Regions from separate parts of the Bradyrhizobium sp. SZCCHNR1015 genome, predicted to be linked through region 3. Evidence: predicted binding sites of a transcription regulator. Region 3 holds the regulator's gene; each other region holds the start of a gene.

Region 1 (4,211 bases), on a different contig from region 3:
TGCGCAGCGCGCGATCCTGCATCGTCCCACTCCGAAAGCGACTCGCTCAGTCTGGCATGGTGCGCCAAATCTGCACGATCACATTCGGTGACCGGCGATGCGATTGCGTGATCACGGCAGCAGCGCGGCCGGAATGTCCGTGAACGTGTAGCTGCGCGGCCTGTTGCGGGTGATGAAGCCGCCGACATACCAGGCGAACAGCGCGGCGAAGCCGATCAGGAACAACGCGCCCGACCATTCGGCGATGACGAGCGCACGCACCAGAAGCCCGGCCATCGCGACGGCGAGCAGCGCGATCGCGGCGAGCGCCGCGCCGTAGGTGACGCGGCCGAGGCCCGCGGTCAGCCGCGCGTTGCTGCCGCTGACGGCGAGCCGCGCATGCAGGGCGAGAATGAAGGCGCGATAGGCCTCGCTCTGCGGCGCCATCAGGGCAGCCGTCTGCCACGAGACGGAGACGATGCCGAGGCGGCGGCCGTCGCGATGGGTGATGTCGGCCCGAAAACGCTTCGCCTGCATCGACACCGGTCGGTAGGACAGCCGGATCGCGGCGATCTCGGCGTAAGGCCACAGGCCGGTCCGGCCGGCGAACCGCCACGACAGGCCCTGCTCCGTCAGTTCGAACTGGTGCGCGGCCCCGATCAGCGACGCCTTGTAGGCGTAGCGGATCGCATCATCGCCGGCCGTGGTGGTGCGCTCGGAAATGGATCGGTCCTGTTGCGTGTGGCACGCGCCTTATCCTACAAGCGGAGCATGAGCGAAACGATCTATTTTCCGCGCCATTTGATCCTGGCCGGGGCGATGGCCGCCGGCGTGCTGCTGGCGCTGGCGGTGCACATGCTCGGCGCCCGCTACGGGCTCGATCTCGGCGGCCTGTGGCAGACCGAGAGCGGCGCCTTCATGCCGGCGGGATCGGCGATCGCATGGTGGCTGATCGCCACCGTCGGGTTCTCCTCAGGCTACTTCATCGCCAACATCATGCACAGCGCGGTGTCGGGCGAGATCCCGCAGCGGATGCGCAACTTCCTGGTCGTGGTCGGCGTCCTGATGCTGGCCGGCATCGGCCAAGCGATCTCCGGTCCGAGCCCCGTGCCGTCGGCCTCGGGCGTACTGGCAGGCCTGGCCGCGCTCTGCCTCGGCGCCCTGATGGCGTTCTGCGGCGCCAATTTCGCGCTGCGCAAGACCTGATCCATGCGATCCAGAATCCATGCGATCCGCACACGCCGACACCGCGCGGGCGACCCGCGCGGCGTTTTGCCTCATCAGCGATCGAGCGTCAGCTCGCGGCGCGCAGGTTGACGCTGGTCTCGGCGAGCTTGGTCAGCTTCATGTCGGTCGCCTTCTCCTCGTCGAGCGTCTTCTGCAGCACGGCGGCGCAGTCGCTGCGGCCGAGCTGCTTGGCCCAGGCGATCAGGCTGCCGTAGCGGGTGATCTCATAGTGCTCGGCCGCCTGGCCGGCATTGATCAGGGCGGCGTCGAGCACGGTCTTGTCCGCGACCTCGCCGGCGACCTCCTCCGCCTCTTCGATGATGCCGTCGATCGCCGGGCAGTCGACTGCCTTGGGCGCGATGCCATGCATCTCGAACACCTGCTCGAGCCGCTTCACATGCGTCCTGGTTTCGTCGAGATGGGCCAGAAAACCCTGCTTGAGCTTCTGATCCGTCGCCTTCTCCGCCATCTTGGGCAGCGCTTTGACGAGCTGGTTTTCGGCGTAATAGATGTCCTGCAGCTGATGAACGAACAGATCGTTCATCGTCTTGATGTCCTTTGTGAACAATCCCATTTGCTTCACGTCCTCCTAATTCGGGAACATGGCAGGTCCCGCCCCCCGACCGGTGGTCGCCATGTTCGCTGTGCTCGCGGGCGCTAACCGGCGGCAGCGGCGGTCGTTCCTGTGTCACCGAGCCTGCCGTCCGGAACCGGGCGCGGAAGACCAGGTTTGCCCGTGAAACTCGCGGGTAACCAGTTGGACCGAACTGAGGCGGACGGGCCGCCAGCTATGTGACCGGAGTGTGACAGACCTGCGCCGCATGGGTCGGAGCTGACCTGTGTCAAGGACTGCACAAGCTGCGCATTTTAGCATAAGAAACAGGCTGTCACGAATTGCCCGCCCCATCGATCAATGGTTTCGCCTCTTTTCCAAGATCTAGTACCGCCCCGCCGGGAGGATGAATGCAGCGCCTGCTGACCACGCTTGGGCGTGGCTTCAAGAAATGGATCGGCTGGAAGCGGCTGGGGATTGCAGCGAGCCTTGCGATCATCGCCTTCGCGATCACGACCCTCGTGCGCACGCTGAAGGGCGTTGACGCCGGCGTCATCCTGACCGCGCTCACCGAAATCCCGCCCGGTCACATCGCGCTCGCGGCCTTGTGTGTGGTCGGCGCGTTCTGCACGCTGACCTTCTATGATTATTTTGCGCTGCGAACGATTGGCAAGAAACACGTGCCCTATCGCATCGCGGCGATGAGCGCCTTCACCAGCTACTCGATCGGCCACAACATCGGCGCCACCGTGTTCACCGGCGGCGCCATCCGGTTCCGGATCTACTCCGACTACGGCCTGTCCGCGATCGACGTCGCCAAGATCTGCTTCCTATCGGGCCTGACCTTCTGGCTCGGCAATCTGTTCGTGCTCGGTATCGGCATGACCTTGCATCCGGCCGCCGCCACCGCGATGGACCAGTTGCCCCCGGCGGTGAACCAGTTGATCGCGATCGGCATCCTCGGGGCGATCTTCGCCTATCTCGGATGGCTGACCGCCGGCAAGAACCGGCGCCAGCTCGGCCAGAACGGTTGGAAGGTGGTGCTGCCCTCGGCGCAGCTCACGCTCGTGCAGATCCTGATCGGAGTGGTCGACCTCGGCTTCTGCGCGCTGGCGATGTACCTCCTCGTCCCCGCCGCTCCGCCGATCGATTTCCTGTCGCTGTCGGTGGTGTTCATCCTCGCTACCCTGCTCGGCTTTGCCAGCCATGCGCCCGGCAGCATCGGCGTGTTCGATGCCGCGATGCTGGTGGCGCTGCCGCAGTTCGGCCGCGAGCAGTTGCTGGCCACCCTGCTCGTTTTCCGCGTGCTGTATTTCGTGATCCCGTTCGCGACGGCGATCTCCATCATGGGCATCAGGGAACTCTGGCTGAATGTGGTCAAGCCGTGGCAGGAGCGGCGCCGGCTGCAGGGCGCGGTGTCGGACGAGATCGCCGCCAAGCGCGCCGCGACCACGGCGCACGCTGCGGTTCCCCAGCGCATCAAGCGGCACTCCCAGCGCTGAGCATCAATTCTCTCGCGGACGACGCAGCGGCTCGCCCCTCGGCCGGTTGAAGTCGCGTGCGATCCTCTTATTTCCGCCCCATCGCTGACGTGAATCCTTGCGCATGACCCGAATGCCCCATCGTCCGTTGCTCGCCGCCTGCGTCCTGGCCGGCCTGCTTGCCCCTCTCGCCGCCACCGAGGCCGCCGCGCAGTTCGGCACGGCGCCGCCGCTGCAGATCAGCTGGGAGGTGCGCAACCGCTTCCGTCTCTTCCGGGAGGAGCGCGACTTCCTGCTGCATACCGAGAGCACGCGCGACCGCTCCATCCTCGCCGCCGAGCAGGCGTTGGCGGTGCAGAGCGACGGCCGCGGCTGGGCCCGCAACGTCGTCAACCGGCTCTGCATCGACCTCGCCGGTCGCATCAACGAGCCATGCACGCGCGACAACGTCAAGGAAAGCTATCTCACGCCGATCGACCACCCGGTCACCGTGCGCCTGACCGGCCCGGTTCCGGTCGGCGCCACCTGCGCGTGGTCGTTCGACGACGGCGACGGGCCGCAGACCTCGACATTCGACTGCGCCGAGCCGGTCAACCTGCGCGTCCGCTACGGCCGGCAGACCGTGGCATCCGTCGATGTCGCCAGCCCGGATGGGACGCTGCAGGTCTCGACCGGAATCCAGGTCCGCGACGTCCTGATCGCCGGCCTCGGCGACAGCATCGCCTCCGGCGAGGGCAATCCGGACCGCCCGATCGCGCTCGCCGACGAAGGCTTCTGCTTCCGCTCCTATCTCGGCGGTCCGACCGCGCAATATTATCGGCCGAGCCGCGCCGGCTTCAAAGGCGGCCGCGCCTGCGAGGCGCCGGACACGCTGCAGAACTGGCAGAAGCACAGCGCGGTCTGGCTCAACGCCGCCTGCCACCGCTCGCTCTACAGCTACCAGACACGGACGGCGCTGGCGCTCGCCGTGC
Region 2 (4,211 bases), on a different contig from region 3:
GGGCGTAGAGCTCAGCGTCGACATTGCCGCCGGAGAGCACGATCACCACAGTCTTGCCCGCCGCGTCCAGCCGGCCGGCCAGCAATGCCGCGAGCCCGACCGACCCGCCGGGCTCGACCACGAGCTTCAGCTCCCGGAAGGCAAAGCCGACCGCCCGCCCCACCTCCTCATCCGAGGCCTCGACCGCAGCCGACAGAAGTTGGCTGTTGATCGCGAAGGTGATCTCGCCCGGAATCGCCGCCATCAGCGCGTCGCAGATGGTCCGGCCCTTTGCATCGTGGGCCTCGCGGTGACCGGCCCGCAGCGAGCGCGCATGGTCGTCGAAGCCGCTTGGCTCGGCAACGATCATCTGCGTCTGCGGATATCGCGCCTTCACCGCGGTCGAGACGCCGGCAAGCAGCCCGCCGCCGGAAGCAGGCACAATCACCAGATCCGGTGACAGGCCGAGCGCAGCAAGGTCGTCGGCGATCTCGCGGCCAACGGTGCCCTGCCCGGCGATGACGAAGGGATCGTCATAGGGCGGCACCACCGTCGAGCCGCGCTTTGCAGCGATGCCGCGCGCGATCGCTTCGCGGTCCTCGCGGTCGCGATCATAGAGCACGACGTCGGCGCCGAACGCCTTGGTGCGCTCGCGCTTGGCCGCCGGCGCATCCGAGGGCATCACGATCGTGGCGTCCATGCCCAGCAATGTGGCGGCATGGGCGACGCCCTGCGCATGATTGCCGGAGGAGAATGCGACGACGCCGTTGCCGCGCGCTGCTTGCGGGATCGACGCCAGCTTGTTGTAGGCGCCACGGAACTTGAACGAGCCGGTCCGCTGCAGCACCTCCGGCTTCACGAAGACGTTCGCTTTGAACCGCTCGTTGAGCACGGGAGCCGGCAGCAGCGGAGTCCGCACGGCCACGGGCGCGAGGACGCGTGCCGCCGCATCGATGTCGGCGGCGGTCACGGGCAGGATCGGGGAATGAGCTGTCATATCCCTATTTTACCGCGCCCGATTGCCGAGAGGCAAGGGAGCCGGTGTCAGGCGGCGCGGGCGGCCAGCTGCGGAACCGGCGCGGGCTGCCGCTGCGGATCGGTCCAGGTGAGGATCTCGAAACGGCCGTCCTCGTGCTCGACCAGCGCCGTGCAGCTCTCGACCCAGTCGCCGCAATTCATGTAACGGATGTCGTCCTGGTCGCGGATGACGGCGCAATGGATGTGGCCGCAGATCACGCCGTCAGCGCCATGCCGCCGCGCCTCGGAGGCCAGTGCCGTCTCGAACGCGCCGATATAGTTCACCGCGTTCTTGACCTTCTGCTTGGCCCATTGCGACAGCGACCAATAGGGCACGCCGAACATGCGGCGGAAGAAGTTGACCAGCCGGTTCATCTGGATCGCAAAATCGTAGGCCTTGTCGCCGAGATGGGCGAGCCAGCGCGCGTTCTGCACGACCAGATCGAAGATGTCGCCATGGATCACCAGATAGCGCTTTCCGTCGGTGCCGGTGTGCACGATGTTCTCGACGACGTCGATGCCGCCGAAATGCGTGCCGTAGTAGCCGCGCAGGAACTCGTCGTGATTGCCGGGGACGTAAACGACCTTGGCGCCCTTGCGCGCCTTGCGCAGCATCTTCTGCACCAGGTCGTTATGCGACTGCGGCCAATGCCAGCTCGATTTGAGCGCCCAGCCATCGATGATGTCGCCGACCAGATAGATCGTATCGGCATCATGGTGGCGCAGGAAATCGACCAGGAGATTGGCCTGCGAGCCGCGGGCTCCGAGATGAACGTCCGAGATGAACAACGTCCGAAAGCGCCGAGCCGGGCTTTCTTCACCAGCAGTCTCAAGTCCCATGCGCGCCCACCTAACAGCCCCTGATGACACTGCGATGACGAACGGCCGCACCGGCAGAACCCATCCTGCCGGACCGCGACCGGACACCGCTCGTGCGACGACTCGCGACGTCCCTCGTCACTGCCCCGCGATACCAGCGGGGTGCGACAATCAGGCGACAGGCGGGCGGCGCGAACAGGGAAAATCGGCGTCCTATCTCGGCATAGTGACGACGCGCAGATTGTTGGTGGTGCCGGCCTGCGCGAACGGGATGCCGGCGACGACGACGAGCAGGTCGCCGGCTTCCGCGAATTCCTCCTGCATGGCAAAGAAGGTCGCGCGCTCGACCATTTCCTCGTAGTTCTGCACGTCCTGCGACAGCACGCTGTGCGCGCCCCACAACAGGCACATGCGCCGCGAGGTGTCCTCGTTCGGCGTGATCGCCAGAATCGGCAGGCTCGGCCGCTTGCGCGCAACGCGGGAGGCCGAAGTTCCGCTCGACGTATAGGCCACGATCGCCCTGGCGTGGATCGCCGACGCCAGGTCGGCCGCGGCGGTCGCCACCGCATGCGGTGCGGTCTGCTCCTCGCCCGGCTGCGTCGCCTCGACGATGGAGCGGTACATCTTGTGGCCCTCGGTTGCCTTGATGATGCTGTCCATCATCGCGACCGCCTCGCGCGGGTATTGCCCGCTGGCCGATTCCGCCGACAGCATCACCGCGTCGGCGCCGTCATAGATCGCGGTCGCGACGTCGGAGACCTCGGCGCGGGTCGGCGTCGGCGTCGCGACCATCGAATCCAGCATCTGCGTCGCGACGATCACCGGCTTCACCGCGAGCCGGCAGGCGCGCACCAGCTCCTTCTGCTTGCCCGGCACGTCCTCGTTGGGAATCTCGACGCCGAGATCGCCGCGCGCGACCATGATCGCGTCCGACAGCTGGATGATGTCGTCGATGCGCTCCAGCGCCGCCGGCTTCTCGATCTTGGACATGATGCCGGCCCGGCCATTGATCAGGCCCCTCGCCTCCAGCACGTCGGACGGCTTCTGCACGAACGACAGCGCCACCCAGTCGACGCCGAGGTCGAGCCCAAAGGCAAGATCGGAGCGGTCCTTGGCCGTCAGCGGCGACAGCTCCAGAATCGTGCCCGGCAGATTGACGCCCTTGTGATTGGAGATCGCGCCGCCGACGATCACCTTGGCTTCGATCCAGTCGTCGCCGAGGCCCATGACGCGCACCCGCACGCGGCCGTCATCGATCAGAAGATCGTGACCGGGCGCGACCGCCGCAAAGATCTCCGGATGTGGCAACGGAATCGACGTCTTGTCGCCCTCGGTGCCGTTGAGGACAAACCGAATCGTCTCGCCGGCTTCGACCTGGATCTTCTTGTCGCGCAGCGTGCCGACACGAATCTTCGGACCCTGCAGATCCATCAAGATGCCGATTGGCCGCTGCACCTCCTTCTCGAGGGCGCGGACCGCGGCATGGACCCTGGCGTGATCGGCCTGCGTGCCGTGACTGAAATTGAGACGAAATGTGTCTACACCGGCGAGGAACAGCGCTTTCAGCATCTCCGGAGAATTGCTCGCGGGACCGACAGTCGCGACGATCTTGGCTCGACGGTGACGACGCATGATGTGTCCTTTCTCCTGAAGCCCAGGCCACTTAAGTCCGTGTCTCGCGTCACTATGACATGCATGTGATTAGCATGCGCTGACGCAGCGGAAGCGCTGATATACGCCCCGCAGCGTCCATTGCAAGCGCGACGCGGAACACGCCGAAATTGTGCAAGAGAGTGGCACGCCTCAGACGTTGGAGCCGTGGATCGCGTCGATGACGGCGTCGGTCACCTCCTTGGTCGTCGCCTTGCCGCCCACGTCGGGCGTCAGGATGCCGGCTGCACACACCTTTTCCACGGCCGCCATCAATCGCACGGCCGCGTCCCTCTCGCCGAGATGCTCGAGCATCTGCACGCCGGTCCAGAACGTCGCCACCGGATTGGCGATGCCCTTGCCGGTGATGTCGAACGCCGAGCCATGGATCGGCTCGAACATCGACGGGAAGCGCCGCTCCGGATCGATGTTGCCGGTCGGCGCGACGCCGAGGCTGCCGGCGAGCGCGCCGGCGAGATCGGAGAGGATGTCGGCGTGAAGGTTGGTCGCGACGATGGTGTCGAGACTCTTCGGCTGCAGGGTCATGCGCACGGTCATCGCATCGACCAGCATCTTGTCCCAGCTCACGTCGGGGAATTCGCGCGCGACCTCGGCGGCGATCTCGTCCCACATCACCATGCCATGGCGCTGAGCGTTCGACTTGGTGACGACGGTGAGGAACTTGCGCGGCCGCGACTGCGCCAGCTTGAACGCGTAGCGCATGATTCTGACGACGCCGACGCGGG
Region 3 (4,211 bases):
GGCGCGGCGAACATCAGCCGGGTCTCCTCGTGGAACGCCGAGAAGATGCCGACAACGGTCGGCTGCCCGCCGACCTCGGCCAGGATCGGCGAGCCCGAATAGCCGAAATTGGCGAGGCAATGCACCGTCAGCAGCCGGGCATCGCTGGTCATGCCGGCGCTGCAATTGCGCTGGCCGGTCGGCGAATAGCGCCGCTCCTGGCCGTAGCCGATCTCGGAAATGGCGCCAGCCTTGGTCGCAGCCTGCAGTTCCTCCCGCGTCAGCGCCTTGACCGCGACCGGCTTCGAGGGCAGCGCATCCTTCAGCACGATCAGCGCCCAATCGGCGGGCGAGCGGTCGAGCGACCATCTGTCGTGCCGGGTCGGGACGAAGTCCGGCGCCACGATCAGCTTGTCGGCGACCGACGATGCCGCCGGCGTGCCCCTGTTCATGCCGGCCAGGAAGCGGACATTGCCGGGGCTGACCTGCGCGACGCCGTTGAACACGCAATGCGCGGCGGTGAGCACGACGCGCGGCGCGACCAGCGTGCCGGTGCACCAGCCGCCGGTCGAGTATTGCGCGACGGTGACGACGCCGATCGACGACGCCGGCCACGAGGTGGGATCGACGACCTCGCCGATGTGGCGGTCGAGCCCGAGCAGTTGCTCCGGACGCGGAGCGGCGACGCCCGCCTCCGCCGATTCCGGCTTCGGCCGCCAGGCCGCAATGGCGCTCTGGGCCTGGACGCGCTGCGGCTCGGTCAGCTTGACCCTCTGCACGTCGCGGCCGGCCGATCGCACGCCGCTGCGACCCGCCATCACCAGCCAGGCGTAGCCCTGCACGACGTCCTGCTTCACGCCGCGACCGTCGAGCAGCATCAGGCCCAGCATGTATTGCGACTGGGCGAAGCCCTGCGCTGCCGCGCGGCTGAACCAGCGGCCGGCTTCGCCATAATTGCTCGCGACACCTTCGCCGTTGACATAGGCGATGCCGAGATAATGCTGGGCGACGGCGAGGCCCTGATCGGCGGCCTTGCGATACCACGCCAGCGCCTCGGCGGGGTTGCGCGGTTGGCCCCAGCCGAAGGCCTCCATGAAGCCGACGTCGAACTGCGCCCGCGCATCGCCCTTGGCGGCCAGCGGCAGCAGGCGGCGCATCGCCGCGGCGTGCTGTCCGTTTCCCGCCGCGGCGACCGCGTCTTCGAGCTCGGCGGCCGCGGCGCCCGCCGCGCTGCCGAGCAGCACGGCTAGAGATATGATGATGGTCTTGATCAAGGGCGTCCGCTGGGACCGAAACATCGTGACGGGCCACGAAGCAGACACGATCAAGACGGCGGCGGCGTGGCGGAAAGCGGACCGCGATCTCCTCAATCGGGCCCCCTCGCGCCTCACACCTGCTTCATCCTCACGCCCGATCGCCCCTTACACCTGCTCGCTCTTGGCGAAGCGATCATCGAGCGCATAGCCGGCGCCGCGCACGGTGCGGATCGGGTCCTGCTCGCGGCCCGGATTGAGCAGCTTGCGCAGGCGGCCGATATGGACGTCGACCGTGCGCTCGTCGATATAGATGTCGCGGCCCCAGACGCTGTCGAGCAGCTGCTCGCGGCTGAACACGCGGCCGGGATGCTCCAGGAAAAACTCGAGCAGGCGGTATTCGGTCGGGCCGAGATCGATCGGCCGTCCCGAGCGCGCCACGCGGCGCTTCTCGCGGTCGAGCTCGATGTCGCCATAGGACAGCACGGTCGCCAGCCGCTCCGGGCTCGCCCGCCGCAGCAGGCCCTTCACGCGCGCCAGCAGCTCCGGCACCGAGAACGGCTTGACGATGTAGTCGTCGGCGCCGGTCGCGAGGCCGCGCACGCGCTCGCTCTCCTCGCCGCGCGCGGTGAGCATGATGATCGGCAATTGCCGGGTCTCGGACCGCGCCCGCAGGCGGCGGCACAGCTCGATGCCGGACAGGCCCGGCAGCATCCAGTCGAGCACGACGAGATCGGGAACGCGCTCCTTCAGCCGTGTGTCGGCCTCGTCTCCGCGCGCCACCGTCTCGACCTCGTAGCCTTCGGCCTCGAGGTTGTAGCGCAGGAGCGTCGTCAGCGCCTCCTCGTCCTCCACCACCAGAATTCGGGCGCCCATGTCAGAACCGTCTCTCTCAGTTGCCGGGGATCGTCGATGCGAAGCTCGTCATGTCGCCCTTCGGGCGCTTGTCCATGATCTGCTGGCCTTCGATCATATAGAAGACGGTCTCCGCGATGTTGGTCGCGTGATCGCCGATGCGCTCGATGTTCTTGGCGCAGAACATCAGATGGATGCAGAACGAGATGTTGCGCGGATCCTCCATCATGTAGGTCAGGAGTTCGCGGAACAGCGAGGTGCAGATGGCGTCGACCTCCTCGTCGCCCTTCCACACCGTCATCGCCGCCGGCAGGTCGTGCGCGGCATAGGCGTCCAGCACCGTCTTGACCTGCGACTGCACCAGGTCGGTCATGTGCTCGAGCCCGCGGATCAGCTTGAGCGGATGGAAGTCGCTCTCCAGCGCCGCGACGCGCTTGCCGATGTTCTTGGCGAGATCGCCGATGCGCTCCAGATCGGTGGCGACCCGCATCGCACCGACGATCTCGCGCAGGTCGACCGCCATCGGCTGTCGCCGGGCGATGGTAAGAACGGCGCGCTCCTCGATGATGCGCTGCAGCTTGTCGACCTCGGCGTCGGTGGCGACCACCTTCTGGCCGAGTGCGATGTCGCGCCGCACCAGCGCATCGACGGAATCGACGATCAGACGCTCGGCGAGGCCGCCCATTTCCGACACCAGCCGGGTGAGATCCTGCAGATCGCTGTCGAACGCCTTGGCGGTATGTTCACTGGCCATGATGATCTCCTGAAGTCAATGTCGTCGGCGTCAGCCGAACCGGCCGGTGATGTAATCCTGGGTCCGCCGATCGCTCGGCGAGGTGAAGATCTTGCTGGTGTCGTCGAACTCGATCAGCTCGCCGAGATACATGAAGGCGGTCTTGTCGGAGACGCGCGCCGCCTGCTGCATGTTATGCGTCACGATGGCGATCGTATAGTTTTCGGCGAGCTCCTGGATCAGCTCCTCGACCTTGGCGGTCGAGATCGGATCGAGCGCCGAGCACGGCTCGTCGAACAGGATCACCTCCGGCCGGACCGCCACGGTGCGCGCAATGCACAGCCGCTGCTGCTGGCCGCCTGACAGCGACAGGCCCGAAGCGTTGAGCTTGTCCTTGACCTCGTTCCACAACGCGCCGCCGCGCAGTGCCTTCTCGACCCGGTCGTCCATCTCCGACTTGGAGATCTTCTCATAAAGCCGGATGCCGAAGGCGATGTTCTCGTAGATCGTCATCGGGAACGGCGTCGGCTTCTGGAACACCATGCCGACACGGGCACGCAGCAGGTTGAGGTCGAGCTTGGGATCGAGGATGTTGGTGTTGTCCAGCATGAGCTGGCCCACGGCGCGCTGGCCCGGGTAGAGATCGTACATCCGGTTGAAGATGCGCAGCAGCGTCGACTTGCCGCAGCCGGATGGACCGATGAACGCGGTGACGCGGTTGGTCCCCAGCGACAGGTTGATGTTCTTCAGCGCGTGGTGATCGCCGTAATAGAAGTTCAGGTTGCGCGCGGTCACCTTGGCGGGGGCTTCCGGCAAAACCTTGCCGTTCAGCGCGGCGGGATTGGGCTGGCTGACGGATACGGACAGGTCGGTCATTTTGCGTTCCTCTCGGCGCCGAGAATGCGTGCACTGACATTCAGGGCGAGCACGGCCAGAGTGATCAGAAGGGCTCCGCTCCAGGCCAGCTGCTTCCAATAGGCATAGGGGCTCTGGACGAAGTTGTTGATGGTGACGGGCAGGTTGGCCATCGTCTTGGAGAGGTTGAGGCTCCAGAACTGGTTCGACAGCGCAGTGAACAGCAAGGGCGCGGTCTCGCCGGCGACGCGGGCGGTGGCCAGCAGCACGCCGGTGATCAGGCCCGAGCGCGCCGCGCGATAGGCGATGCGCCGGATCACCAGCGATCGCGGCAGGCCGAGCGCCGAGGCCGCCTCACGCAGCGGGTTGGGCACCAGCAGCAGCATGTCCTCGGTGGTGCGCAGCACCACGGGGATGACAATGACCGCCAGCGCCAGCGAGCCTGCGAGCGCCGAGAAGCCGCCCATCGGCACCACGACAGCGCCATAGATGAACAGGCCGATGATGATCGAGGGCGCCGACAGCAGGATGTCGTT

The links. The regulator PhoB, encoded in region 3, activates phosphate uptake and scavenging genes when phosphate is short. The targets are predictions, from matches to a motif close to TGTCATNNANCTGTCAT.
Region 1: QX128_RS29475 (YbhN family protein) is a predicted target of PhoB. The motif match lies at 1,999-2,015, and genes of this name have one in related genera.
Region 2: QX128_RS29560 (UDP-2,3-diacylglucosamine diphosphatase) is a predicted target of PhoB. The motif match lies at 1,860-1,876, and genes of this name have one in related genera.

The regions. Positions count from the first base shown of each region.
Region 1 is NZ_JAUEYW010000021.1:16,753-20,963, forward strand. Features, by position in the region: gene QX128_RS29455 (YdcF family protein) at 1-22, opposite strand, end outside; gene QX128_RS29460 (hypothetical protein) at 112-702, opposite strand; gene QX128_RS29465 (hypothetical protein) at 751-1,185, shown strand; gene QX128_RS29470 (ferritin-like domain-containing protein) at 1,274-1,780, opposite strand; gene QX128_RS29475 (YbhN family protein) at 2,170-3,261, shown strand; gene QX128_RS29480 (hypothetical protein) at 3,365-4,211, shown strand, end outside.
Region 2 is NZ_JAUEYW010000021.1:41,125-45,335, forward strand. Features, by position in the region: gene QX128_RS29555 (threonine/serine dehydratase) at 1-976, opposite strand, end outside; gene QX128_RS29560 (UDP-2,3-diacylglucosamine diphosphatase) at 1,024-1,836, opposite strand; gene pyk (pyruvate kinase) at 2,029-3,447, opposite strand; gene QX128_RS29570 (tartrate dehydrogenase) at 3,619-4,211, opposite strand, start outside.
Region 3 is NZ_JAUEYW010000002.1:474,193-478,403, reverse strand. Features, by position in the region: gene QX128_RS05900 (trypsin-like serine protease) at 1-1,253, opposite strand, end outside; gene phoB (phosphate regulon transcriptional regulator PhoB) at 1,401-2,108, opposite strand; gene phoU (phosphate signaling complex protein PhoU) at 2,125-2,841, opposite strand; gene pstB (phosphate ABC transporter ATP-binding protein PstB) at 2,872-3,696, opposite strand; gene pstA (phosphate ABC transporter permease PstA) at 3,693-4,211, opposite strand, start outside.